DNA from 4 places in the Ornithinibacillus proteolyticus genome. Region 1 is predicted to be linked to each of the others. Evidence: riboswitches for the same ligand, from Rfam matches in the RefSeq annotation. Region 1 holds a riboswitch; each other region holds the start of a gene.

Region 1 (7,462 bases):
CGATTACGCGAAGGAGTATAATCTTATGCTAATAGATTATTTCTATGAGGATATCTTATTAGATGAGTTATCTGTTGAGGGGTTTGAGAAGTATTTAATAAAGCTTTCTGTTCCGATAAAGAGTTAGTAGAAACGAAACTAAAACGAATCATTGCTATAGAAAAGTTGGTAGTATGACAGTAAATTCGTACACTATTTTTGGTGTAGATTTGCTGTCATACTGCTCCTTTAGGGTAGAAATGAAACCAACCACAGTGAAAAACTATCTAAATATAACGAATACGGGTAACAAATAGACGGATAGATGATATACTTACAATTGTCGGCTATTTCTCTTTACATTTTATAACTGTAATGGATAGCGTAACCAGTATAAAGAATAGCCTAAAATAATCATACGAGGAGTATACATAATGAAGAGAATTTTTTGGCTAGTGCTGCTAGCGGCTTTATTGTTTATGATTAGTGCATGTTCCGCACAGGATGAAAATCAGGAGGAGCATCATGCTGCTTCGGATGAAAATGTCGGTACAGAAAGCAATCCAAGCGATGAATCAGAAAGTGAGGAAGAAGCCTCAACATCGACACCTGACTCGGCAGACGGTGCATTAGATGTAGAAAGCTACTTAAATGAGCATTATGCAATGGAAAACCTACATTATGTAGCAGAAGCATGGGAAGATGCCGAGGTGGACAAGACGAATTATACCGTTAACATTCTTCCTGATACGAAAGAATTTGGGCAAGAAATAGATGCTATTTTTAAAAATGGCTCGCCTAATGTCGATGATGAACGAACAATAGAAATGTTTGCTATGGCGGAGAAGATAATGGATGATATGCCTACGATTGACGAGACGATTCACATTGATTCCGTTAATTGGGTGTCATATGATGGAAGTAATTCGGTTATGTTAATACAAGATTATGAGAATAGTAATGTACAAGAAGGGAATCAGGATAGCGTACTAACGCAATACTCTAGTGAACAAATCGAATATGCTCGGGTTTGGTTGCAGCTTGGACCTAACCAGGATATTGATGGATTGTATGTTAACTATATTCCAGCTGGTACACCGATTAACCCGATTGATGAGACCAGTGCTAGCTATCCAGAAGATGTTATTCAGCTATCGGGTTCTCGCTTAGTGGATGGTTCGGTAACGTATAGTGGTAATGGAGATGGAACGATTAATATATACAATGTTCCTTTACGCTGGGATGGCCAGTACCCTGCAGGTGAGAAATTCTATACCGATATCATCGACAATACAGCATTAGTGTATATTGACCCAGGTAGTGATGAAAAGGTGGCGGAGCTCATCAAGTTGCTACAGGTTAGTGAATAAAAAAAGCTGGAGGATTACTCCTCCAGCACTAAAGCAACAAGCTGATCCCCCTCATCGAGCGTGAGTTTTTCCTTCAACGTAACCAAGACAATGTTGCCATTTTTCTTTTTAATACATAATGGAGTACCTGTAAATGGCAGGTCTTCCTTAAGGACAGTCTTTTTCTCTTCAATAAAGAAATTCTTTAGTTGATAGCCAATATTAACCTTTTTGTTTAATTCGGTAAAGCTTTCTCCCTCGCCAAATAATAGGTTGGCTTTAATAGAAGGTGGGAGCTCTGCCCCTTTGGAATTCTGCCTTTTAGCAGGGAGGGCAAAGATATTTTGGTAGCCAAACTCTGGAATATACGATTGGCAAACGAGTGCATTGTATGCGACATCGCCTGTCATCGCTAGCATCCTATCATACGGAGTCATATCAATATCGAATTCGCTTTGCTCGGATAAAATTTCCCCATGATATGTTTCTATCCCTAATGTTCTTGCTTGGTGTAACCGGGTATTAGACGTATCGGTAATTAATACCGGTGTCCCCATCTCTTTTAAATGAGCGGCTAATGCAATGGAAAAACTGCTAGCCCCAACCATCACGACACCAGTTGATTCATTATTAGCCAAGCCTAGCTTTCTCGCGATTGGACCAATTGAAAATCCATGTGCACAAACCGTGATCAACACTAGTGCTAAGGTTAATGGTGTTAAGATAGTAGCATTGGAATAGCCATCCTCAACCAGTATTCCTGCAAAATAACCTGAAACCGTCAGTGCGACAATCCCTCTCGGTGCAATCCACCCAACTAGTGCTCTTTCTTTTAAGGTCATTTCTGTACCAATGGTGGAAGTCCAAATAGAAAACGGCCTTACGACAAACAACATAACAAGTACAAAGGCAATAATTGGCCATGTGAAGACATCAACTATCGTTTCTCTTGTAAGGGAAGCCGTAAGTAAAATAAACACGGTTGATGTAAGCATGACAGAAATGTTCTCCATGAAATGGGTCACACTACTGATAGAGTGAACATATTTTTTCGTTCTTGCGAGTGTTAATCCCATCACCGTAACAGCCAGCATCCCAGTTTCATGCATAATCGATTCTCCGATGGTAAAGCAAATGAGCACGAAACAAAAGATGATAGGAGACTTTAGGTATTCAGGGAACCAGCCTTTTCCTGCTAGAAAACTTACTACTATTCCAATCACAATCCCCACTACCACCGCTAAAAGGGAGTCAATAAAGAATGGAATAAAATTATGAAAGCTAAACGATTCTAATGATGTAATCTTAATAATCTCATAGGCAAAGAGGGCAAGCAACGGCCCGATTGGATCAACAATAATACCTTCCCACTTTAAGACAGAAGATACCCGTGAGGTTAATTTTGCTTGTCTTAATAAAGGGATAATAACGGTAGGACCTGTTACGACAAACAGGCCACCAATAATAAACGATATTTCTAAACTAAGTCCTGCAATGAAATGAGCAGCTAAGGAGCCACCAATCCAGGCTAACGTAGTACCAAACGTGACGATTCGGAATACCGACTTCGATACCCCCTTTAATTCCCGTACATCTAAGCTTGTACTACCTTCAAATAAAATTAATGCCACTGCAAGCGAGATAATGGGACTATAAAGACTCCCAAGCGCTTCTTGCGGATTAATTAATCCGAATACCGGACCAATTAATAATCCGGCAACAGACATGATGACAATAGATGGCCATTGAATTCTCCAGGCTAACCATTGTGATAAGATACCGAGTGAAATGACAATAACAATACTAATGAGTACAAATTCTGTATGAATATCTAGTCACCTTCTTATGTTATATGTAATGAATAAGCGTATTTTATCACTGGCTTCGTTCAATAGCTAATGTAATGTTTTATTTTTTTGCTAACATAGAAAAATGAATACGACTACTAACATCTTATCCCCAAATTCCTTTTCTATTAGGGTGAAAATAGAAAAGGAAGCAGGGCAGACGAGTTCTTTCGTTAGTTCTTTGCAAATTCACCATCAATTTCAACGGTTTGAAAGATGTTAATAAACGCTTTGTCATCGTGTTGACGAACGATTTCTTTAATTTTCACGGTCTCATAACGGGTCACGACCATCATTAGAATTTGTTTCTTTTCTTCTGTATAACCACCGAATCCCTCCGTAATCGTAATCCCACGATAAACGGATTGCAGTAATTCCTTTCTAATTTGATCTCCTTTTGATGTCACAATCTGCATGGTCAGTTTGATATGACTGGTGTGAATCGCATCGATAACTTTCCCGGTCAAATAAATAGATAAAAGGGTATATAATGCAATGTCCCAGCTAAAGATAGCACCAGATAAGAGGACAATGATACCATTCATTCCGGTAAGCAGTAGCCCTACACTAATATTACTATTACGGGAAATAATAATCGCGATAATGTCCAGACCACCAGAGGTTCCGGAATATTTCAGTATGATACCGACTCCAATTCCACCAATAATTCCTCCAAAGATGGTTGAAAGCAAAATATCATCCGTTATCGCAACTACCGGTAAAATATATAAAAAGAAAGATAGGGACACGACACAAATCAACGTATTCACGGTAATCCTCTTCCCTAATTTAACATAGCCCAATAAGAGTAACGGTAAATTAAAGATAAAGGTCAGAATTCCGATATCAAGTGGTGTAATGAGCCCAACCAAAATAGCTATCCCGCTAACGCCACTACTTAAGATACCAAAAGGGACCAGAAAGAAATTAAAGGCAAATGCAACAATAAAGGATCCGATGATGACGATTATATTTTTCATGATGTAACTCTCCCTAGTGTATGTAAATTAGTATCTTTAGTTAAAATTCTGCTGAATCATCTAAATGGGCGTTGTCTGCCTGTGAACTACTAATTTACAGAAATAATCAAGCTGTTTTCTTGCTCGCTGTATGGTTTCCTCATCTACTATTGGTATTTCCCTCTGTTTATTGATTGTTTGATCCAATAGGTAGAGGCCTTTTAAATTATGCGCCTTTAATGTGGCTAATAGTGGCTTCAGTGTATATTCGAGGGCTAAAAGATGGGAAGGACTCCCACCAGTCATAATCGGAAGGACTGGCTTATGCTTCAACACATCCTGTGGCAGAAGATCAATGAATGCTTTTAACACCCCGGAATAAGCTCCCTTATAAACAGGTGACCCAATCAGGATACCGTGGGCATTTTCGATTAATGCTGTCATTTGTTTTATTTTTGGACTGTTTATATTCATGTCAAAAAGATCTTGATAGGCTACATCCTTTACCGACATATGGGTGACTGAAAATTGTCTCTCATGTAATAGGCTCCCGAAATAACGTAATACCTGCTCAGAGCCAGATAATGTAGCAGTACTACCAGAAATTATCACAATCTCACTCATTCCTATTCTCATCCTTTCCTATTTCCTTGCATTGATTCATTAGAAAACGCACATTCGGCCCTTTTCGTGAATGTGTTTTTTCTTAGCATATACTTACTATCAGCAAAAAAATCCCTTATTCTTCTAATGAGAATAAAGGGATTTTACATTGTTGTATGTAATCTCTTATCTCCCAAGAATAATCTCGTCGGAATTAGCACCTTTCTGACATGATATATCAGAGGTTGCTGAAGCGTCATCGGGCCTGGTCCCTCGACTTCTCTTGATAAGAAGTAGTGGTGTGCAATTATTGTTATATTCTATTCGAACAATTCCTATCAGTCAAGTAGGAATTAATGATTGACAAGGTGGAAAGGGTTACTTTATGATAGAGGAAATAATCAAATAATTTTTGATCTTATCAAGAGAGGTGGAGGGACATGGCCCTTTGAAGCCTCGGCAACAGGTTCTTTCATAAGAATACTGTGCCAATTCCATCAAGCAATTGCTTGGAAGATAGGAGAGTGCATACTTATTTTTAGTCGTCATCTCTTTTCCTATCTAGGGAAGGAGATTTTTTTGTTTTACAGATAGAACACAAGTGGATGAGGAGGAAGTTTTATGAAGTACGGATTTTGGTTACCGATTTTTGGCGGGTGGTTACGTAATGTCGAGGATGAAAAGATGCCACCAACGTTTGACTATGCAAAGAAAGTAATTCAATCAGCAGAAAAATGGGGCTATGATACTACCTTAATTGCGGAGCTTTACTTGAATGATATTAAAGGCACAGACAAGGATTCCTTAGAGGCATGGTCTCTAGCCGCAGCTTTAGCAGCCGTAACAGAAAAAATCGAGATCATGACAGCGGTTCGTCCCGTGTTTCATAATCCAGCTGTTACAGCAAAAATGGCGGCAAACATCGACCATATTAGTAATGGACGCTTTACCTTAAATGTTGTTTCTGGCTGGTGGGCCGAGGAGGCGAAGCAATATGGTGGTGATTTTACCGCACATGATGAAAGATATGACCGAACAGCAGAGTTTATTGAGATTTTGAAAGGATTATGGACGGAGGAAACCTTCTCCTATCAGGGCCAGTTTTATCAAATAGAGAACACCAAGCTTTCCCCTAAACCTGTCCAACGGCCAAACCCAATTTTATATGCGGGTGGCGAAAGTGAGAAAGGGAAACAAGTCATTTCATCGCTTTGTGATGCGTATGTCATCCATGGACATACAGTGGAGGAGGCGCAAGCCAAGATTGCTGATATGAAACAGCGTAGACAAGAAGCAGGACGAGAGCCTTTCCGCACAATTGGCATGGCAGCCTACGTCATTTGTCGTGATACAGAGGAAGAAGCTCAGGAAGAATTAAAACGAATCACAACCGTAAACGACCTAAGTGGATATGCAGGATTTAAAGACTTTACATCGAAATCAGAGCTGGAACAGCAGATTCAACTACAGGATTATTCCGTATCCAATCGAGGAATTCGTCCAAATCTGATCGGCACACCGGAGCAAATCGCGAAACAAATCATCGCCTTTGAGCAGGTAGGGGTAGACTTACTATTGTTACAATGCTCCCCACAGCTAGAGGAATTAGAGCGATTCTCAAAACAGGTAATGCCTAAAGTAGAAGAATTGCGCTCCGCATTAACAAATTAGAAGCAGGGGGTTTTTTATGATGAGTAAAATTTATGTGATACATGAGAATAGCCGAATGGACCGAGCATTTATTCAAGCGATTGGAAGAGTTAGATTTACCCTATGAAGATTGGAATCTAGTACATGGCACGGTGGACCTTACCTCCGTTCCACCTGAAGGAGTTTTTTATAGCCGTATGAGCGCCTCCTCCCATACAAGGGGACATCGCTTTGCCCCAGAATTAACAAGTGCGGTTCTTTCCTGGTTGGAGCATCATGGCAGGGTCGTCATTAATGGAAGTCGTGTGCTCCAGCTAGAAATAAGTAAGGTCCTACAATATTTGGAGCTTGAGAAATTCGGAATTAAGACCCCGAGAACGATTGCCGCAGTTGGAAAAGCTGATATTTTAAAGGCAGCGAAGGCATTTGAAGGGAAGAAATTTATTACCAAGCATAACCGAGCAGGAAAAGGGCTTGGTGTACAACTTTTCACTTCGGTGGAGGCATTAGAGCAATATTTAGACGGGGATAGCTTTGAAGAACCAGTCGATGGTATCACATTGCTTCAAGATTATATCGAGTCCCCGGAATCCTATATCACGCGTTGTGAATTTGTTGGCGGGAAATTTCTCTACGCCGTTCGCGTTGATACGTCAGAAGGTTTTGAACTATGTCCGGCAGACGCATGCACAATAGATGATCTCTTCTGCCCAGTAGGCGAAGAAAGCTCCCAACCAGCAAAATTCCAGATAAGAGAAGGATTTAACCACCCGATCATCGAAAAATATGAACAACTACTAGCAGCTAATCACATTCATATCGCTGGAATTGAATTTATTGAGGATAAAGATGGCAATATTTTTACCTATGATATTAATACGAATACAAATTATAATAGCGAAGCAGAAGCAAACGGTGGGGTATATGGAATGCTTGCGGTTGCAGAGTATTTAGGGAAGGAATTGGCGAAGGTTGTGGAGTTGGTAGATTTGTAGAGTGTGTGGGTAGGCTTGGGCTCGCGCGGGTGTAGGTGTATTTCGCGCGAGAAAGGATAAGTGTCGCGCGAGGAATAGTG
Region 2 (7,462 bases), on a different contig from region 1:
GTAACGGTAATCCCATAGATAGCCGTTGCTAGTAGAAATGCCCATAATGCATCTGCTCCATTAATAATGCTCGTAAGAATTAACGCTAATGGCAAGTAAATTTGCCCCACCCAGTGAAAAGCTCGTTGCATTAGGAAATCCTTTTTACCGCTAACGAATCCAACACCTAGTAGCAATATCGTTCCTAATATCCATTCGAACCATTCGAACACTTCTGGAATTGTGGCTATCCTCTCATGAATAATATGCAGAAGATGGAAATAGAAAAATAGAGAAAAGCTGGCAAGGACATAGGGAATAGCAGTCCAGCTTGTTTTCCGGTATAGCAAATAAGCCATTGCTATTCCACCCAATGTAATCAACGCACTAGTCACTGGCTCCAGTGTTAAGCTCCCTAGCATACCAATTCCATAGAACAATTGGGCAAGATAAAAACTACTCTCTGCGAACTTCTTCTGATTCATCGTTTTCCAACTATAGCTACCGGCTAAAACGACTATACTACCGAGTACGATTCCCATAGTTAGAAAAGCATCCTCAAGGTATGGTGCATCTTGTCGTGCAACATGACTATATAAAACGGTAACGGCTAATCCTAATGCTACCCCATGCAACCATGGTGCCATCTGTAGCAAATGCGTACGTGTTTCATACGTATTCATGACAATCGCCAATCCAGCAAGGAAGAATAGCATAATACTTAGCTCAAGGCTTTCGAACATAACAAAGCTTGCGAATAAACAAAAAATCATCGCAATACTACTCACATCACGCGTACTATTCTTCATTGGCTGCCAAAGTGATATGTTTATGAGACAACCACCTAGCATATAAAAAAGATAGGCCAATATAAATCCAGGAAGAATAATAGATTCATAACCAATCCACTCTTGACCTAGTAAAGTAAGCTGATACAAAGCACTTACTAAGAAAATAGGACTTAAATAATGGAATAGCTTATTCGTAACAAGTGAAGCAAGGTAAGCAAAATGAAGTGCCATAATAACATAGGCAAGAAATAAAACAAGTGAGCCCTCGCCTGCTCTTATCATTAGCCCTTCAAAGGTAATATATATAAATGCTAGAACTGAGACGACCGCACTCGTAACTTGAAATATTTTCTGTAAAGATCCTGCATCCTTCATCAGCTTTGGTAAAACGATGAAAAATACCCCTAACAATGCATAAGCTATCTCGCCAACACCTGCCAATATTGAGTTTTCCACTAGCTGGTAGCCACCATAAACGACCATAGCTGTAAACACGAAATGATAGGATTGGTGCTTGGTAACAAATATCATCGAAAAGTAGATAACTGCAGTTACTAATAAATTAAAGCTATACATCCATGCTTGATCATAGAACATGAGCATGAATAAGGTAGATAGGATGAGATTTGCTTGTATAAATGGAATGAATTCCGTAATAAAAGGCTTTAATCGCTTCTTCTCCTTTAGCAACCGATAACCGATGATTAAAGCAGCATTGTATACCATGATCCCTAGATAAAAAACATCTACCGGTACGTATAACGCTGCTAGCAAAAGACCGACGAACACACTAATTGCTATATACGAAAACCAGACAAAAAGACGGGATGATTGCGTAAAAGCAAAGTAAGTATATATAGGGAGAATGAATAAAGTTCCGATTGCCCCCAATAAAAATTTCCCCTCTCCAGAAAAGGAGAAATAACTTCCAAATAGCTCAAAATAGCCGACAGATACAACGATAATTGGTAAAAACAAGCTACCTAACACAAGAAATGCAAATGCTGTTTTCGTTATTTGGAGAATTCTGCTAGTTAAGCCTGCCAATCCATAAAACAAAATAGCAACCGTTGAGATTAGTCCTGTTTTCGCCCAAGCACCAAGTGTATCCCATGTACTCGTCGCAAGAACTAATCCCCCTAAAAGTAATAGGATTACACCGAGATTCAAGCCCCAGGTAATATTCCGATCCCTCACCTGTTTTTCTGATAACGTCTTCTTCTCTTTCGTAATCGGCTTCGATTGAACGGCTTCGTTTTTCGGCGCTAAGCTTGTAGGTTGAGGGGTGATGGTGACTGTTGGTTCTTTCTTTGGCTGTCCCTGCTTTACCGTTTCCTGCCTGATTTGGTTCACTCGTGATATAGTTTGATAATATTTTGTATGTGCCTGGACAATTTTGGCTGCGACATTCATATTGATGTATCGCGCCTTCACTAATTGATGAAGTTCCTCGCGAACGATTTCTCTCTTTTCATCCGGACTAAGTTGTGTCATAGAACACCCACCTTTTGGTTTCGATATACTCATCATACCAATAACGACTAATGGAATCATTATAATTTTTTAATATATAGAAAATTATAGCTTGACATACTCTTTGGAGCGATGTAGAGTGAATAGTAACAATTAAATGACCGATTCTTATCCAGAGAGGTGGAGGGACTGGCCCTTTGAAGCCTCGGCAGCGGACTCATTTTGAGTACTGTGCCAATTCCAGTAGCATTTGCTAGAAGATAAGAAGAGCACCTAACCTAAATTTGTTTAGCCTCTTCTTATTTATGAGAAGAGGTTTTTTGATTGTTTACTAAATAAATGAGGTGAGGAAATGACAAACGAAATCCGGAACAACACGAATGACGTATTAAAAGCAATGGAACAATTAAAGGAAAAAGAGTGGGTGGACCTAACGCATGCCTTTGGTCCCGATTCACCACACTTTTCTGCATTTGAAGCAGCGGAATTTAAAACCTTATTTACCCATGATGATGGTTTCTTTGCGCAAAGCTTTACCTTCCCCGGGCAATATGGTACACACCTGGATGCACCAATCCATTTTGTACGGGATAGAAGATATCTAGCGGATTTAGACTTAAAAGAGCTTGTGTTACCTCTTGTAGTCATTGATAAATCAAAGGAAGCAGCTACGGATAACGACTTTACGCTATCTACAAGCGACATTCTAGCTTTTGAAGCAGAGCATGGTCTAATTGAAGCAGGAAGCTTTGTCGCGCTGAGAACCGATTGGAGTAAACGTTGGCCTGATCACGCTTTATTCGAAAATAAAGATGAAGATGGCAATGCCCATGCACCAGGTTGGGGACTAAATGCCCTGAAATTCCTATTTGAAGAACGTCAAATCAAAGCTATCGGCCATGAAACGTTTGATACAGATTCTGCGGTCGATTACCGAAAAAATGGAGCACTAGTAGGCGAATATTATGTGCTGGACCAGGATACTTACCAAATAGAGCTGCTTACTAATCTAGATAAGGTACCTGCTAAGGGCGCCGTTATCTTTAACATCGTTCCAAAAGCAAAAGGAGCATCCGGATTCCCCGTACGATCTTTTGCGTTATTACCATAGAAAATTTAAAGTAATAAAACTAGAAGCAAATCCCACTATAATCAAAAAGAAAGAAGGAATTAACATGACTACGAAAACATTTCAAGCGCCATTTCGAGCTGACCATGTAGGGAGCTTACTACGCCCGGAAAATCTATTAAAAGCAAGAGAAGACTATAAGAATGGCAATATTTCCAAAGCAGAACTAAGAGAAGTAGAGAATAAGGAACTACAGCGTATCGTGGATAAACAAATTGAAGTCGGGCTGGAGCTAGTGACCGATGGAGAATTTCGTCGCTCATGGTGGCATATTGATTTTCTTGAAAATCTAAATGGATTTGAAGGCTATGTGCCGGAAAGAGGCATTAAGTTTCAAGGCGTGGAAACAGAACCATATGATGTTCGCAATATCGGCAAGATCTCCTTTAATGAGGATCATCCATTCCTTGAAGACTTTAAATTATTTAATGAAATAGTAGCTGGACGTGCCGTTGCCAAGCAAACCATTCCTAGTCCTAACCAATTATTCCATCGTGGTATTCGAAACACGGCGGTTTATCCTACTGTCGAGGAATATGCGAAGGATGTTATCCAAGCCTACCGGGATGCGTTAAAGGCCTTTTACGATATCGGTGTCCGATATATACAATTAGACGATGTTTATATTACTGGTCTGAATGCAGATAGTCTAGTAGCATATGAGCCTGAACTCTCCCGTGAGGAATTAATTGAGCTATCCCTTCATGTCGTCAACAGTGTATTAGAGGATAAACCAGATGATTTATATGTTACCACCCATCTCTGTCGGGGAAACTATGAATCTAGATGGGCATTTGAAGGTAGCTATGCACAGATTGCACCAACATTATTTGCAAAAGAAAAGGTGAATGGATTTTTCCTAGAGTATGATGACGAGCGGTCTGGTGATTTCAAGCCATTAAATTACATCCCTAAAGGTGGCGCATGTGTTGTATTAGGTCTTGTTACTTCAAAGTTTGGTGAATTGGAAGATAAAGAAGAAATTAAGCGTCGTATTCAAGAAGCCAGTCGCTATGTGCCGCTGGATCAGCTTGCATTAAGTCCACAGTGTGGCTTTTCTTCTACTCATCATGGAAATAAGTTAACGGAAGAACAGCAATGGGCGAAATTGAAGTTTATTGTGGATATTACGAAAGAGGTATGGGGATAAAATAGGGGGACTCTCCCCCCTATTTATTCTTCTGCATAAACTCCAATACTTGCTCACTTGTCGGCATACCAGCTTGTGCTCCTATTTTTGTAACGGATAATCCGGCAGCCGCATTGGCAAATTGGATAGCTGCTTCTCGGGTTGCTCCCCCGCCGATTAGAACGGCAAGTGCACCATTAAAGGTATCCCCTGCTCCAGTTGTATCCTGTACGGAAACCGAATAGGCCGGCACTAGTATTTCTTCCTTCTGATCAACATATAGCGTTCCCTCTGAACCTTTCGTGATGATGAGCTTGTCCTGAAGTCCTTCAGGTGAAATCTCGGAGAACATCTCCTTTGCTTCCCCTTCATTCGGTGTAATAAAAGTAGCCGCTTGATATACTTCTTCCGGCAGCTGTTGATAAGGAGCTGGATTGACAATAACCGGAACTTCGAATCGGTGTGCTAAGCTTGTAACATAAAAAATGGTTTCTATTGGAATTTCTAACTGTAGCAGTACCACATCACTATTCTTAATTTGTTCCTCATATTTCGCTACCATATCTTTGGTTACATGTGAATTTGCTCCTGGTGCCACGATAATCCGATTATCTTGCTCTGCTAATATAATTGTTGCTGTACCGGTAGCAATTCCTTCTTTTATCTCAACACCTGTTGTATCAATTCCTTCTCTCTGCAGATTCTCTCGTAAGCTTTTTCCAAAGGTGTCATCTCCCACCGCTCCAATTAATTGCACGGTAGCGCCTAGTCTTGCAGCTGCGACTGCCTGATTGGCTCCCTTACCACCAGGGTAGGTGGCAAAGTTTTTCCCCATTACGGTTTCTCCCTTTTCTGGTACTCGATCAGTGGTAACCGTTAGATCCATATTAATGCTTCCCACTACTGTAACGATTGTTGATTTATTCATGGTAATCCCCCTTGATTTGTTGAAATAAATAAAAAACTATAAAATATTTTCTAGAACTTTGGTAAAATGTAAGAAAATGAATTAGATATTTTTTCAGGAGGCGCCTCTATGTGGTTTTGGATTATTTTGATTATCGTGCTATTAATTGTACTTGAAGAGGGCTTATATTTTCTTTCTAATCGCCTTGCCTTTACTAAACAACCGAAGGAACAATTAAATGATAACCCAGAAGAGAACGTAACAGCAAGAATCCGCCGACGTTTTAGAAGAAAGCATTAGGTTCATCCTGATGTTTTTTTAGCAAATAGGAAAGCATACGAAAGGAGTAGTTTATGTTAAACGATTATCAACTAATGCGCATCCCCGGTCCAACCCCAATCCCACCAAGTGTTCAACGAGCTATGACAAAACCGATGATCGGCCATCGTGACCAAGAGACAAAAGATTTACTGAAGCATATCAAGCCGAAATTAAGGAAGTTATTTGGTACTAAGGAAGACGTAGCTATCGTTGCTGGTTCTGGTACATCAGGTATGGAAGCTGCAGTCGTTAATACCGTAACTCCTGGTGATGAAGTCCTTGTCGTGGTTACTGGGGCTTTCGGTGACCGCTTTGTCAAAATTTGTGAAGCTTATAACCTGCACGTACATAGGTTGGATTACCCTTGGGGAGTGGCGCTTCACCCTGAAGAGATTCAAGACTATCTACTGCACCACCCGTTTATTAAAGCTGTTTTTGCCACTCACTGTGAAACGTCTACAGGTGTTTTAAATCCTATCCAAGAACTCGCTGCTTCTATAAAGGAAGTCACAGATGCCCTATTCATTGTAGACGGTGTATCTAGTATTGGCGGAGTGGAAATGAACATGGACGAATGGCAAATCGATGTATGTGTAACAGGCTCCCAAAAAGCATTGATGCTCCCACCAGGACTCGTATTCATAGCAGCCAGTAAGAATGCTTGGAACAAGATCGAACATAATCAGCACCCACGCTTTTATCTAGACCTTAGAAAATACCGAGATAACCAGCAACTTGACTCCACACCATTCACACCCGCGATTTCCTTATTATATGGTCTAGAACAATCACTTCAATTACTTGAATCAGAAGGTCTTGCTAATGTTTGGAAAAGACATCAGCTCATGAAACAGATGACTCGAGCTGCTTTTGAAGCGCACGGAATTCCATTGTTGACTAATGATACAGATGCTTCCCCAACCGTAACAGCAATTCAGCCATTTAACTTTCACCCAGATAACGTAAGACAATTGGTCAAAAAGGAGTTCGGCCTTGTGCTTGCAGGTGGACAACAGCAGTTAAAAGGGAAGATTTTTCGCATTGGCCATATGGGCTACTGTACACCAGCAGATATTTTACAGACGATTAGCTGTATCGAATTAGGATTGGCTAAGCTTGGTATCCTATACAATGTCGGAATTGGAGTCAATGCCGCTCAACTTGTATACTTAAGAGGAGGAAGCCCATGAAGAAATATAATCTATTAATCTCTGATCCTTTAAGTGAAGATGGCATAAGACCACTCCAAGAAGCTTCCCATATTCATATGGTGATGAATCCAAACTGGAATACAGAACAGCTGCTAGAAAACATCGGCGCATTTGATGCCCTTATCGTTCGAAGCCAAACCCAAGTAACGAGGGAGTTAATGGAGCGTGCTAGCAATCTCAAAATTATCGGTCGTGCAGGTGTCGGTGTGGATAATATTGCGATGGAAGCCGCCACTGAACATGGCATTATAGTTGTCAATGCACCAAATGGCAATACGAATTCGGCTGCTGAGCATACGATGGCTATGTTAATGGCACTAGCACGAAAGATCCCCCAAGCCTACCTTGCTTTAAAACAGCAAAAGTGGGATCGTAAATCCTATATTGGCGTCGAGCTTAAAAATAAAACACTTGGCATTATTGGACTAGGACGCATTGGAGCAGAAGTTGCTTACCGTGCAAGAGGACAACGAATGAATGTTATCGCATATGACCCTTTTCTAACGAAAGAAAAAGCAGAGA
Region 3 (7,462 bases), on a different contig from region 1:
ATTTTGGTAATTGGTTTCCCACAAGACGGACATGCCTTATTATCTTGACCATAAACGGATAATTCCTGTTGGAACATCCCCATTTCCCCTTGACTATTTACATAGGAGCGGATGGTTGTCCCACCTTGTGCTACCGCTTCTTCTATAGTACTTATGGCTTGTTTGCGAATTTCTTGTACTTCTTTTTTGGTTAATTTATTTGCTTTTTTTAACGGATGAATTCTCGCTTTAAATAATGTTTCATCCACATAAATATTGCCTAATCCGGCTACAATCGTCTGATCCAATAATACAGACTTAATGGAACGGTTCGTTGCCTTTAGCTTTTTATAAAAATACTCTGCTGTAAATGCTTTGTCAAACGGGTCAGGCCCTAGCTGAACCAAAGGCTTCTGCAGTAGCTCTTCCCCTTTTTTCACAATATGCATCGTTCCAAATTTACGAACATCATTATACCTTAGTTCTTCCTCAGTAGTGAATGAAAAGATGACATGGGTATGCTTTTTCACCGGTTCATCCTTGTAGTGTACACTATATTTCCCTTCCATCCTCAAATGAGAAATTAGTGTATAATCATCTAATTCAAACAACAGAAACTTGCCCTTCCGTTTTATGTCATGAATGGTTTGTCCGATTAAAAGCTGTTTAAAATGTTCCACATCATCTGGTTTCTTGATAATCTTCCCCCAATAAACCTTTACATCCTCTATCGTACGATTTAATACAAATCGTTTTAATGTGTTACGTATTGTCTCTACTTCTGGTAGCTCTGGCATTTCAATTTCTCCTTATTTTGCATCATACCAGCTATCACCATAAGAATAGTCTGCTTTTAAAGGAACATTTAACTCGACTGTATTCTCCATCATAGCTGGAACAATTTCCTTCAGTTTCTCAAGTTCTTCCCTTGGTGCTTCTAAAATTAATTCATCGTGAACTTGAAGTAGCATGCGTGCTTGCATCTTTTCTTCTTGTAGTTTTTCACGCAAATCAATCATTGCTTTCTTTATGATATCAGCTGCAGTACCTTGGATTGGTGTATTCATAGCCGTTCTTTCTGCAAAACTTCTTAAATTAAAGTTTCTACTCGTAATCTCAGGTAAATATCTTCTCCGATGCATCAATGTTGTCACATAGCCTTTATGCTTCGCTTCCTGTACAATGTCATCCATATAGGCTTTGACTCCAGGATAGCTTTCCAAATAACGTTCGATGAATTGCTTCGCTTCTTTACGAGTGATTCCAAGACTTTGAGAAAGCCCAAAATCACTAATACCATAGACAATTCCGAAGTTAACAGCCTTGGCCTGTCTGCGCATATTCGAAGTTACATCATCTTTATCCACATGGAATACTTCCATTGCTGTCTGCGTATGAATATCCTCCCCATTTTTAAAAGCAGCAATTAATTTTTCATCCTTCGCAATATGGGCTAGTACACGTAATTCAATTTGTGAGTAATCCGCTGCAAACATAATCCAATCCTTTTTCGAAGGAACAAATGCTTGTCTAATTTTGCGTCCTTCTTCAATTCGAATCGGGATATTTTGTAGATTAGGATCAATCGAGCTTAAACGCCCAGTTTGTGTTAAAGCTTGATTATAACGGGTATGGATTTTACTCGTTTTCTTATCGACTACCTTTAGTAGCCCTTCAATATACGTAGATTGAAGCTTACCTAATTGGCGATAAAGTAGTATTTTCGAAACAATTTCGTGTTGAGGCTCTAACTGCTCTAACACATCTGCTGCAGTAGAGTAGCCAGTTTTCGTCTTCTTAATAACCGGTAATCCAAGTTTTTCGAAGAGGATTGGTCCTAGCTGTTTAGGAGAATTAATGTTGAATTTCTCTCCAGCTAATTCGTATATCTCCTGTTCTACTTCCGCTAATCGTTGCTTCAATTCTGTTCCCATTTCCTCTAATCTTGCAACATCAACCAGTACACCTGTATGCTCCATTTCCGCTAAAATTAATGCTAATGGCATCTCCAATTCTTTGAGTAAGGAATACAGCTCATGTTCACGTAATTCTTCTTCCATCTTTTCCTCAAGCTTTATGAGCACATTGGTTTTACGTGCAATATGTTCTGCGAGCGTCTCTTGCTCTGGAATCTTCATCTTTGCACCTTTACCATATACCTCTTCATCAAATCGAACAGACTTGAATCCCCATCTATGCGCAATAGCCGGAATATCATGATTATTTTCGGCAGGATTTAGAAGATAGGATGCAAGCAGTACATCAAATCTAACTCCCTTTAGGTGAATCCCTTTCTTTAATAAAGAAACTACGGATTGTTTGGCATCGAATACAACTTTCTTATTAGCTGGATTTTCTGCCCATTTTTTAAATTCCTCTGACTCTAGCGCTACATTAGTTGGTATAAAATAAGCCTTTTCCCGATTGGTTATGCCAATTCCTTCTATTGGTGCGGTATGGTAACTATCGCTAAGCATTTCAATTACTAACGCTTCTTCACCGGTAAACATGTCCGAAGTAATCTCTTTTACTATCGTATAGTTTAGTTCTTCTAGTTCTTCTTCCGTTTCTTCTACTATATCTTCTGAGCCGACCCGATCTAATAGCGACTGGAATCCTAAATCCTTGAATAAATTAGCCACATCTTGATTCGGATAACCTTCATAGGACAAATCATTAATAGACACTTCTATTGGTGAATCACAATTAATGGTTGCGAGTTCTCTACTCATGAAAGCATCCTCTTTATGGTTCGTTAGGTTCTCCTTTAATTTCTTCCCACTAACCTCATCTAAATGCTCATATAAATTATCCAGTGTTTGATATTGCTTTAATAGTTTGGTTGCTGTTTTTTCTCCTACACCAGGAACTCCTGGAATATTATCGGAGCTATCACCCATTAGTGATTTTAATTCAATAATTTGCTCTGGTGTTATCTCCATTTTCTCAAATAGGTATTGTGGTGTATACGCCTCTACATCAGATATTCCTTTTTTTGTAACATTAACCGTAACGTTATCAGATACTAGCTGAAGCATATCTTTGTCACCTGAAATGACTTCTACTTCAACGTTCTGTTCTTTTGCTTGCTTTGCTAATGTTCCAATAATATCATCTGCTTCATATTGATTTAACTCATAATGACGAATCTGAAATGCATTAAGTAATTCCTTCACTAGTGGAAATTGCTCAGATAGCTCTGGTGGTGTCTTCTGACGACCACCCTTATATTCCTTATACGTGCTATGTCTAAAGGTTGTTTTACCGGCATCAAAGGCAACAAGCATATGGGTTGGCTTCTTTTCCTCTAAAATACGAAGTAACATGGTTGTAAATCCATATACCGCATTGGTGTAGACACCTTTATCATTATTCAGCAGTGGTAATGCAAAAAAAGCACGGTAAATAATACTGTTTCCATCTATCAAAACCAATTTCTTTGTCATTGGTATTCCTCCTTGTCCGTATCACACTTTTCATCTATTTTACCATTTAAGCTAGAACACGTAAAAAAAGAGCACCTAAAGGGTACCCTCCAAACCGTTAGAGTAGAACACTAATGTTTTTGAGGAAGTACCAAGGCACTCTTTTTACATTATCTATTTTGCATCCATTCAGGCTTACCAAAGCCTTGGAATTCTTCATCTATAATTGCTTCAAACTCTTCTGATTCAATGACTTCCTTGATGTCTTGAACAAACTGCGATTCTAAATCCTCTGTTTTTACGGCTACAACATTACGGTACTCATCTGGCATATTCTCTAAAGCTAATGCATCAAGAAGATTCAAGTTTGCTGCCAGTGCAAAATTTCCTGGAACAGCGGCTAAATCTTCATTTTCAACAGCACGTGGTAATTGTCCCGCTTCAATTTCTTGAAAGTTTAAATTCTTTAGATTCTCTTCAATATCCTTTACTGATGCAGTTAGGGGATCTACTTCTTCATTTATCGTAATTAGCCCCTCATCCTGTAGCATTACTAATGTTCTTGCTAAGTTAGTTGGATCATTGGCAATTACAACAGTACTTCCTTCTTCAATATCCCCAATACTATCATATTTATTTGAGTATAACCCCATTGGCGCAGTTGGAACGATAATAACCGATGATAAATCTAACTTATTCTCCTTCGCGAAGGCATCTAAATATATACTATGTTGAAATAAATTAGCATCTAAATCGCCATTAGCTAACGCATTATTTGGTTGGATGTAATCACTAAACTCTGTATTCTTTACTTCATATCCTTTTTCCTCTAATAATGGCGCAATTGCCTTTGTTACCATATCACTATAAGGCCCGGTAGTTGCCCCGAATTGAATTGTTTTCTTATCTCCATCTGATTCAGATCCACATGCAGCAAGAAGAAGTATAAATAAAAATGCTGTTATCGCTACTAAATATTTTTTCATAACTTGTTTCCTCCTAAAATTGTTTTTTCACTTACTACTTAACGTTTATTAAAAGCTTTCGCTAGAAAATCACCAAGGTACTGTACGAATTGAACTAATACAATTAATATAATAACGGTAGTAAACATGACGGTATCATCATAGCGATAGTATCCATATCGAATAGCTAAATCTCCTATCCCGCCACCACCTACAGTGCCAGCCATTGCCGAATATCCTATTAAACTAATACAAGTAATGGTTAATCCACTAATAAGACCCGGTTTAGCTTCTGGAAGGATAATATCTTTTATGATCATCCAAGGTGATGCACCTACGGCAACTGCCGCTTCAATAACCCCCTTATCAATTTCTCTTGCCGATGATTCTACTATTCTGGCATAAAATGGAATGGCAGCTACTGATAACGATACTGAGGCCGCTAGTGGTCCAATCGTTGTATTCACAAGTAGCTTAGTAAACGGCAATAAGAATACTAATAAAATAATAAACGGAACAGATCGTACTAAGTTAACCACGATCCCAACTAATAATTTTAAAAATCGATTTTCTAGAAATAACCCTTGGTCTGTTACATATAATAGAATTCCTATTGGTAACCCGAGGAAAACAGCGACAAGTAACGCAATCCCGACCATAATTAAAGTCTCAAGAAATGCTGTATTTAATTCTGGTAATAACTCTACGATTCTAGTTAAAAAATCGGCCATTTTATTTGATCACCTCTACTTGCTGGATGCGATTTTTTAAATAATCAATCGCATGATTAACTTCCGTTTCCTCGCCATTTAATTCCATAATAAAAATCCCCAATGGCGTCTCCTTAATATATTCCACTTTTCCATGAAGAATATTTCCTCTTACATTAAAGCTTTGCAGCATATCGGACACGACAGTTTCACTTGCAAGATTCCCTCTAAATTGCAGTCGAACTAACACTCCAGCACATGCATCACGTAGCTTTTGTGGCAATTCAAAATCTAACACACTTTTGATAAACTGCTTTGTTAATGGTTTAGTCGGTTGGGAAAAGATATCGTAGGAAGGTCCCTCTTCTATAATCTTTCCATCTTGCATGACAGCACATCTATCACAAATTTCTTTCACTACTTCCATCTCATGAGTAATAATAACTATTGTTATCCCAAGCTCCTGATTAATTCTTTTCAATAGATTTAGAATGGATTTAGTCGTACTAGGGTCAAGTGCTGATGTCGCTTCATCACATAATAATACTTTTGGATTATTGGCTAATGCACGAGCAATACTTACTCGTTGCTTCTGTCCACCACTTAATTGTGCTGGATAGTGGTTCGCCTTATCAGAAAGCCCTACTAGCTCAAGCAATTCCAATACACGTTCTCTTCGCTTGCTCTTTTCTACACCTGCGGCTTTTAATGCGAAAGCAACATTATCAAAAACCGTTTTCGATGCTACTAAGTAAAACCCTTGAAAAATCATCCCGATCGCTTGTCTAGCCTCACGTAGAGATTTTTTCGAAAGCTGTAGTAAATCAACTCCGTCTATGATTACTTTCCCTGAGGTAGGTCGTTCCAGAATATTCATACAGCGAATCAACGTGCTTTTACCTGCACCACTATAGCCAACAATTCCATATACTTCTCCTTTTTGAATAGATAAGGAGACATCATCAACACCAACAACAGTACTTTTCTTCGATTTGTAAACCTTACTAACGTGTTCCAGCTTAATCATTTGCTCCACCACACTTCAAATTACTCACTCCGTTAACATTCTTGTTAAATAACAAAAAAAACCCTCTTTGCACCTGAAAGAGAGTTTTGAATAGATAGATTCAATCCTTATCTTTCAGAATGATAGCATTCTGCAGGAGGTAGCACCACTCACGAAGAAGGTTGCTGTGACGTCTTCGGGCCTGTTCCCTCGGTCACTCTGGATAAGATAAATAATTTATATTTAATTTTACGTTAGATATTATATTAATCTCGTGCTTTCCATTTGTCAACGAAATTTAGTAAATTTTATTCATTTTTTATTTTCAAATCCTTCGATTGAATTGGCTAGCGAAAAATTTTTAAGCTCCCGATTCGCTCTGCCGCTTCTATAAGACGATCTTCATGGTCAAGTAAGCCAAGTCGTACATAACCTTCGCCACTCTCGCCAAAACCATTTCCTGGAGCCACCACGACATGTGCTTTCTCTAGTAATAAATCTGCGAACTGCTCTGACGTATACCCCTCTGGAACTGGTAACCAGGCAAAAAAAGTCCCTTTTGGTGCTTCAACCTTCCAGCCGATATCATGGAGCTTCTCGATAAACTTGTCACGTCTAGCTTCGTAAATGTGAACAAGTTCCGAAACATTCTCTTGACTCCCTAATAGTGCTTTTGCGGCAGCTTGTTGAATACCACTAAATAAACTAACATAAAGATGGTCTTGAATAAGGTTTATACTCTCAATAACCGACTGATTCCCTACCGCAAAACCAACTCGCCAACCAGCCATATTATAGGTTTTGGACAAGGTATACATTTCTACTCCAATATCCTTAGCACCTTCAGATTGCAGAAAACTCTGTGGTCTATTCCCGTCAAAACCGATGGCACCATATGCAAAATCATGAACCACACAAATGTTGTGCGCGTTAGCTAACATAACGGTCTCATCAAAGAAATCTTTAGTTGCTATTGCCGCAGTTGGATTATTAGGATAATTTAAAAACATTAACTTTGCTCTGTCAAGTGTGTCCTTTTCTATTGCAGAATAATTCGGTAAGAAACCATTTTCTTTTTTCAATGGCATTAATGCAATATCTGCATTTGCCATAGCAATTCCGGACATATAATCCGGATATCCTGGATCTGGCAATAGGGCTAAGTCACCAGGATTGAGCAGGCATTGACTAATCTCGACTAAGCCAGTTTTAGCACCAAATAAAATTGCAACCTCTTTATTTGGGTCTATTTCCACATGATATTCTCGCATATAAAATTCCGCAATTGCTTCTTTTAAAAATTGTTGTCCACGAAATGGCGAATATTTATGATAATTAGGGTTATCTGCAGCTATCTTTAACTCCTCTATAATATGT
Region 4 (7,462 bases), on a different contig from region 1:
AGATGATTGCCAAAACAACAGAAGACTTCGTAGCGGGTGAAGTATTACCACTAGTAGAAAAGTTAGAGAACCACGAATTCGAACACTCAGTAGAGCTATTGAAAAAAGCAGGGGAATTAGGACTACTAGGTGCTGATGTGCCAGAGGAATATGGCGGCCTAGCCCTTGATAAAATCAGTTCGTCTTTAATCACAGAAAAATTTTCACGAGCAGGTGGATTCTCCATCACGCACGGAGCACATGTAGGAATTGGTTCTCTCCCTATCGTGTTCTTTGGAAACGAACAACAAAAAGCTAAATATTTACCAAAGCTTGCGACAGGAGAACTGATTGCAGCTTACGCGTTAACTGAACCAGGCTCAGGTTCTGACGCATTAGGTGCCAAAACAACGGCTACATTAAACGAAGCAGGAACCCACTATATTTTAAATGGAGAAAAACAGTGGATTACGAACTCCGCTTTCGCTGATGTATTTGTTGTGTATGCGAAAATCGATGGCGAGCATTTTACTGCATTTATTGTTGAACGGGAATTCCCAGGTGTCTCTACTGGACCAGAAGAGAAGAAAATGGGCATTAAATCATCTTCCACACGTACTTTAATTTTAGAGGATGCGGAAGTACCGGTAGAGAACCTCCTTGGTGAAAAAGGTCGCGGTCATATTATCGCATTTAATATTTTAAATGTTGGACGTTATAAACTAGCAATTGGTGGTGTTGGGGGAGCGAAACGTGCTTTAGAGGTGGCTACCCAATACGTAAATCAACGTAAGCAATTTAATACACGGATTTCACAATTCACACTTACACAAGAAAAACTAGCTACGATTGCTTCGGAAATTTATGCTAATGAAAGTGCAGTGTATCGTACAGTTGGCTTGTTTGAGCAACGCATGGGGGCATTAACAGAAGAACAATTAAAAGATGGTCGTGAAATTGCTCGTGCAATTGCAGAATACCAAATCGAGTGCTCAATGAATAAATATACGGCTACCGAATTATTAGACCATGCTGCAGATGAAGCAGTCCAAATGCATGGTGGATATGGCTTTATGCAGGAATACGAAGTAGAGCGTATCTATCGTGATTCTCGTATCAACCGAATTTTCGAAGGTACGAATGAAATCAATCGCCTACTTGTTCCAGGTACACTACTCAAGAAAGCAATGAAAGGTGAGTTACCTCTATTCCAAAAAGCGATGAGCTTACAAGAGGAATTAATGATGCTAATGCCAGAGGAGCCAGGTACAGAACCATTAGAACAGGAAAAGTATTTATTAAGGAATGCAAAGAAAATCGTCTTACTTGGTGCTGGTTTAGCTGCACAAAAATACATGCAAAAAATCGAAAAAGAACAAGAAATCCTTGTGAACTTAGCTGATATGGTCGCTGAAGTGTACAATATGGAGAGCGCAATTCTCCGCACTGAAAAAGCGATTAATGCTACTGGAGTCGAAAAGAATAAACAAAAACTACTTTATACTCAAGTATATGTTCAAGAGGCATTCAACCGTATCGAGGCAGATGCAAAGGAAACATTAATTGCGGTAGAGGAAGGCGATACATTACGTATGATGCTTTCATCCTTACGTAAGCTAACCCGCCACACACCGACAAATGTCATTGCCAAGAAACGTGAAATTGCAGCAAGCATTATTGAAGCTGAAAAATACACATTGTAAATTTCGCTAGGATTAACCGTTAGTTAAATAATATCTAATGAAAAGCAACCCCGATATCGGGGTTGCTTTTCATTAGGTATGGGGTTTACTGGTGATAGGGAGTATGTATGTGGAGGTTGTTCGCATCTATTTGTGGATGGGGAGCATGTGATCGAAGAAAGGGCTCATCTATCTTTGAAAGGGGAGCATGTGAGCACAGAAAGGTCGCATCCACAAATGAATTAGATAGATCCCCCCGCAGCTATGTAACGAAGAATATACCTATTTTGATGAAGGGCTCTATGAGTTTTTTTAGATGGGGTAGTTTGAAATGGAATGGACAAACTAATTAGATCCGAACTATTCATAAGATAGGATATTACGTTCCTGGCAATTCATACAGGGTATATGTAGGGAACTAATTGAAATCTTGGAGAGGTTGATACTGAGTGTTTTAATAACTAGAAGGTTTCCCTATTCTTGCTATGCATCCAATCAGAACTATGTAGCTATCTTGTTACAAAACATATAATCACAGTAATCTATTAATTTTTTTCTCTACTTATAATTCCTTCTCATACATGGTAAAATATCCGTAGAAAAGGAGGAGCTATAATGGCATTAACATTTTATTGGTATCCGAATTGTGGAACTTGTAAAAAAGCGAAGAAATGGTTTGATGAGCATAACGTAGTGTATAACAGCATACATATTGTGGAAGAAACACCTTCTAAGGAAGAGATTCTAGAGTTAATTGAAAATAGCGAACTTCCTGCTAAGAAGTTCTTTAACACAAGCGGGAAAAAGTATCGTGAATTAAATATAAAAGATAAAATTCAAGATGCATCTACTGAAGAAATGGCAGAGATTCTTGCTTCTGATGGTATGCTAATTAAACGACCTATTGTAACAGATGGTAATACTGTAACAGTTGGCTTTAAGGAAGAAGAGTTTCAAGCGAAATGGGCTAATCAATAATACTAGCATAAATCTATAATAGATTGTATAGTTAATGTACAACCAATTATTCGGAGGGATTTTACGTGAGCTTACCAAACGACTTATTATATTCAAAAGAACATGAATGGGTAAAAAAAGAAGGTAACACTGTTCGTGTAGGGATTACAGACTTCGCTCAGGACGAATTAGGTGATATCGTATTTGTTGAGCTTCCAGAGGTTGGAGATGAAATACAAGTTGATGAGCCTTTTGGTAGCGTTGAGTCTGTAAAAACAGTGTCTGAATTATATGCGCCAATTAGTGGGAAAATTGTCGAAGTAAATACAGATTTAGAGGATAGCCCTGAGCTTGTAAACGAAGCTCCATATGAAGGTGCATGGATGATTGTCATCGAGCCTAGTGATGAATCTGAGCTTGATAATCTACTTTCGCCTGAGGCATATAAAGAAATAATCGAACAAGAATAATATGTTAAACATCTAAGACTGACTTTTTTCCAAGCTTTACGGAAAAGAGTCAGTTTTCATTTCAAAAATATCCAGCTCTAGGCGTCAATCCCGATGGAGATTATGTTCACCTATTTGTGTTTGGACGCCTTACGCTCTAATCATATGAGGGGGATCTACCATGATTTCACATCAAACTGAACGTGTTATAATTGTTGAGGGTTTAACGGATAAAAGGCAACTTGAGAAAGTTATTAATGACCAGATTACAATTATTTGTACGAATGGAACGTTTGATATAGAACGTTTTGATGAAATGCTAGAAACCTACCAGTTGGATGAAAAGGATGTTTATATCTTTGTTGATGAAGACAAATCTGGGATGAAGCTTCGGAAACAACTTTCCCTTGAGTTACCTCATGCAGAGCATATTTATGTTAGTAGTGAGTATCGAGAAGTAGCTGCTACCCCAGAACGAATTTTAGCAATGCTTCTACTTGGTAAGCAAATCGCTGTTAATCCCCATTATTTAGTCTAGCTTTCAAGTAGGTGATAAATTGAACGAGATTTCCAAAGAAGTTCTTGAACAACAAGAATATTTACTGTATATATATACCCCTTTTTGTGGTACTTGCCACATAGCCAGGACAATGCTAGATAAGATAGAAGCAGTGCATCAAGAGAACATATTTTATGAAATGAATGCTTCTTTGTATCCGGATTTCATGCAAGACAATAAAATCGAAAGTGTTCCTTGTCTTGTCATAAAGAAGGATCATGATATTAAAGAAAAAATCTATGCATTTCAATCGATTGGGAATATATATCGTTACCTTTTAGAATATCAACCAGAATTATTTCGAGATAAATAATAAATTATATTGCATTTTTTTATTGACACGTCTATATACTGATGATATAGTAAATTCTGTTGAAAAATTGAATAATGTAAATCTCTTATCCAGAGCGGTGGAGGGAAAGGCCCTATGATACCGCGGCAACCTTCAAACTTTCGTGTTTGAAAAAGGTGCCAAGTCCTACAAAGCAATTGGCTTTGAAAGATGAGGGAACGTTAGGATTTAATAATTACTATTACGTCTTTCTGTTCTCTTACAGAAAGACGTTTTTTATTTGGAAAGGGAAAAATCAATTCTTATCATGACGTGATATAGATACGAATATATTTATGCATTTCCGAAATTAGTACATCATAGAAAGAGGAGGGATATGGAATGATATCTATTAAAGATCTGACAAAAGTATTTCGCTTTGATCAGAAAGAAATCAAAGCAGTGGATAATTTAAGTTTAACCATTGAAGATGGTGATATATTTGGTGTGATTGGCTATAGTGGTGCGGGAAAAAGTACATTTATTCGTTTGCTAAATCGTCTCGAAGACCCTACTTCTGGTCAGGTATCCATTCAAGGCAAAAATATAACGGCAATGAATAAGAATGAACTAAGAATTGCTAGACAGGATATTGGGATGATTTTTCAGCATTTTAATCTTCTATGGTCACGTACAGTTCGTGAGAATATTGCATTTCCATTAGAGATTGCTGGAGTTCCTGTAAAAGAAAGAGAAGATCGAGTAAAGGAACTAATTGAGCTTGTAGGACTTGCTGGAAGAGAGAATGCATATCCTTCTCAATTAAGTGGCGGGCAGAAGCAGCGAGTTGGTATTGCAAGAGCAATTGCGAATAATCCTAAAGTGTTATTATGTGATGAAGCAACCTCTGCATTAGATCCAGAAACAACGGATTCCATATTAGACCTTTTGGTGGATATTAATGAAAGATTAGGACTTACCATTATATTAATTACCCATGAAATGCATGTTATCAAGAAAATTTGTAACCGAGTTGCTGTGATGGAAAAAGGAAAGATTGTGGAGCAGGGGGATGTGCTAGATGTGTTCCTCAAACCGAAGCAGCCCGTTACTAAGAAATTCGTCGAACAAGTGATGGGTGACTCAGATGGTGATTTGAGTCAATTATTAGATGTTTATACAAGCGGAAGGGTTGTTCGTTTACATTTCGTCGGGGATTCTGCAAATCAAGCTTTAATTAGTCAGTTATCTAAGGAATTTGAAATTGAAGTCAATATTCTTCAAGGAAAAATTACGCAAACTAAACTTGGTGCTTATGGGACCCTAGTAGTACAAATTAACGGAAGTGACCATGAAATAAACAATACAATCCAATATATTACGGAAAAAACCACTGTAGAAGTGGAGGTTTTAAACCATGCTTAATGAATTATTTCCTAATGTAGTAATAGAGAAATTACTAGTGGCAACGGGTGAAACGTTCTATATGACCCTTTTAGCCTTAGTTGGGACGGTTATTTTTGGAATAATATTAGGACTTTTACTTTATTTAACTTCAAATGGTGGACTTTGGGAAAATAAAGTATTGAATTTTATTGTAGCCACAATCGTAAACGTATTTCGAGCTATTCCGTTTATTATTCTTATATTGTTATTGATTCCATTCACTAAATTCTTAATCGGAACCATTAGGGGGCCTAATGCTGCGACTCCAGCGTTGATTGTAGGTGCAGCCCCGTTTTATGCAAGGTTAGTAGAGATTGGATTGCGTGAGGTTAATAGAGGCGTTGTCGAGGCAGCACAGTCAATGGGCGCTAAAACAAAAACAATCATTTTTAAAGTGTTGTTACCGGAATCCATGCCAGCTCTTGTCTCTGGTATAACAGTAACTGCTATTGCATTAATAGGATATACGGCGGTAGCTGGTGTTATCGGTGCAGGTGGCCTTGGTGACTTTGCCTATTATCATGGATTTGTACGACGTGACTTTGATGTCGTGTTTGTATGTACCGTTTTAATTGTTATTATTGTTTTCATATTCCAATTCATTGGTGACTTTATTACTAATAAATTGGATAAAAGATAAAATACATTGAATAAAAGGAGATTACCAAATGAAGAAATTATTAGTTCTACTATCTATTTTACTTATTAGTTTGTTAGCTGCTTGTGGAAGTGATGGCCATGTCATCAAAATCGGTGCTACAAGTACTCCTCATGCAGAAGTATTAGAAAAAGCTAAACCGTTACTAGAGGAAGAAGGAGTTACTATTGAAATTGAAGAGTATTCCGATTACAACTTGTTAAACCTTGATCTAGATGAAGGAACTATTGATGCGAACTACTTCCAGCATATTCCATTCTTTGAAAAGGACATCAACGATCCGAAAAAAGGCTATGACCTTGTTAATTTAGGTGGTATTCATATTGAACCTATGGGTGTATATTCTAAGAATATTACAAGTGTAGATGATATTCCAGAAGGTACAGAGGTTATTATTAGTCGTAATGACCCCGACCATTATCGCATTCTGCAATTATTCGAAGCACAAGGATTAATTAAAATTGCAGATGATGCAGACACAGGCCACCCTAGCCAAGAAGATATTGTAGAAAACCCATTAAACCTTCAGTTCTTGTTTGGCGAAGTGAATCCTGAATTCTTAATTGAGGCTTATAATAATGAAGCAGACGCTCTTGTAGCAATTAATACAAACTATGCGATTGAGGCAGGACTTACGCCTTTAGAGGATGCTTTATTTATTGAAGGAGAAGAATCAGACTACGTTAATATTATTGCTGCACGTGCAGAAGACAAAGATAATGAAGACTTGAAGAAAGTTGTAGAAGTCTTACAGTCAGAAGAAATTCAAAACTTCATTATGGATAAATATAATGGTGCTGTAGTACCTGTAGGTGGCAATAACTAATATGGAGAAAAGAGGCTGACCAAGGTTAGTCTCTTTTATTTTGCATTTAGAATAGGTGAAATTTATTCTATGGAATCATCGGGGCGGTATGCAGGGATATAAGTACAGAAGAAGAATGTATCAGTGCCTTAAATGATTAGAGGAAGATGAAGCATTCTAAAGAAATTGGTTAAATGTTTGTAGAAAATAATACTATATCGTTTTAATGAGGATAAATAGTATTATTCATCGATTTTCGAAATTCAACACGACTTGGTGTCATATATTTGGCGTGTTAAACTTAACATGTCAAATACAAAACAAAAGGGATGATTCACTATTTCTAGTGAGATAAAAATGAACTATACCTCAGAAATGGAAAAAGCACTGCAAGCATCACATCAAATGGGGTACGCTGAATACTGCCGAAACTTAGACAATCGCATGCAAGTTGAAAAGAAAAGGCAAGAAGAATACAACCAATGCAAGCAACTATTGGCGGAAATTGATAGTAATCTTTTTAAATAATGTGAATGATGCTGAGGATGTTCAAATGAATATCCTCAGTTTTTTGTCGAAGTTGCTGTTACTTAAACTATATAAGTTCAACCATTCTACCTACTATGTGGAGATGAAGGATGGATAGGTCAATGGGA

The links. Region 1 has a riboswitch for S-adenosylmethionine ahead of AAIB49_RS08330 (LLM class flavin-dependent oxidoreductase). Riboswitches for the same ligand answer to the same signal wherever they lie in the genome.
Region 2: another riboswitch for S-adenosylmethionine. It lies ahead of AAIB49_RS08555 (cyclase family protein); the one in region 1 lies ahead of AAIB49_RS08330 (LLM class flavin-dependent oxidoreductase).
Region 3: another riboswitch for S-adenosylmethionine. It lies ahead of AAIB49_RS13525 (methionine ABC transporter ATP-binding protein); the one in region 1 lies ahead of AAIB49_RS08330 (LLM class flavin-dependent oxidoreductase).
Region 4: another riboswitch for S-adenosylmethionine. It lies ahead of AAIB49_RS05905 (methionine ABC transporter ATP-binding protein); the one in region 1 lies ahead of AAIB49_RS08330 (LLM class flavin-dependent oxidoreductase).

The regions. Positions count from the first base shown of each region.
Region 1 covers NZ_JBCPXV010000013.1:35,444-42,905, forward strand. The annotation lists gene AAIB49_RS08305 (MerR family transcriptional regulator) at 1-127, shown strand, start outside; gene AAIB49_RS19980 (hypothetical protein) at 414-1,349, shown strand; gene AAIB49_RS08315 (cation:proton antiporter) at 1,364-3,157, opposite strand; gene AAIB49_RS08320 (YitT family protein) at 3,349-4,155, opposite strand; gene ssuE (NADPH-dependent FMN reductase) at 4,216-4,758, opposite strand; SAM riboswitch class I at 4,921-5,030, opposite strand; SAM riboswitch class I at 5,153-5,260, shown strand; gene AAIB49_RS08330 (LLM class flavin-dependent oxidoreductase) at 5,359-6,408, shown strand; partial or broken gene AAIB49_RS08335 (ATP-grasp domain-containing protein) at 6,428-7,382, shown strand.
Region 2 covers NZ_JBCPXV010000014.1:4,958-12,419, forward strand. The annotation lists gene AAIB49_RS08550 (hypothetical protein) at 1-2,264, opposite strand, end outside; SAM riboswitch class I at 2,409-2,510, shown strand; gene AAIB49_RS08555 (cyclase family protein) at 2,596-3,354, shown strand; gene AAIB49_RS08560 (5-methyltetrahydropteroyltriglutamate--homocysteine S-methyltransferase) at 3,419-4,522, shown strand; gene rbsK (ribokinase) at 4,542-5,429, opposite strand; gene AAIB49_RS08570 (hypothetical protein) at 5,538-5,708, shown strand; gene AAIB49_RS08575 (pyridoxal-phosphate-dependent aminotransferase family protein) at 5,762-6,919, shown strand; gene serA (phosphoglycerate dehydrogenase) at 6,916-7,462, shown strand, end outside.
Region 3 covers NZ_JBCPXV010000029.1:1,977-9,438, forward strand. The annotation lists gene mutM (DNA-formamidopyrimidine glycosylase) at 1-776, opposite strand, end outside; gene polA (DNA polymerase I) at 789-3,425, opposite strand; gene AAIB49_RS13515 (MetQ/NlpA family ABC transporter substrate-binding protein) at 3,575-4,390, opposite strand; gene AAIB49_RS13520 (methionine ABC transporter permease) at 4,429-5,100, opposite strand; gene AAIB49_RS13525 (methionine ABC transporter ATP-binding protein) at 5,102-6,106, opposite strand; SAM riboswitch class I at 6,211-6,315, opposite strand; gene AAIB49_RS13530 (pyridoxal phosphate-dependent aminotransferase) at 6,433-7,462, opposite strand, start outside.
Region 4 covers NZ_JBCPXV010000008.1:54,185-61,646, reverse strand. The annotation lists gene AAIB49_RS05930 (acyl-CoA dehydrogenase family protein) at 1-1,682, shown strand, start outside; gene AAIB49_RS05925 (arsenate reductase family protein) at 2,277-2,639, shown strand; gene gcvH (glycine cleavage system protein GcvH) at 2,705-3,088, shown strand; gene AAIB49_RS05915 (toprim domain-containing protein) at 3,249-3,605, shown strand; gene AAIB49_RS05910 (thioredoxin family protein) at 3,625-3,939, shown strand; SAM riboswitch class I at 4,022-4,135, shown strand; gene AAIB49_RS05905 (methionine ABC transporter ATP-binding protein) at 4,300-5,322, shown strand; gene AAIB49_RS05900 (methionine ABC transporter permease) at 5,315-5,983, shown strand; gene AAIB49_RS05895 (MetQ/NlpA family ABC transporter substrate-binding protein) at 6,012-6,827, shown strand; gene AAIB49_RS05890 (YuzK family famiily protein) at 7,164-7,334, shown strand.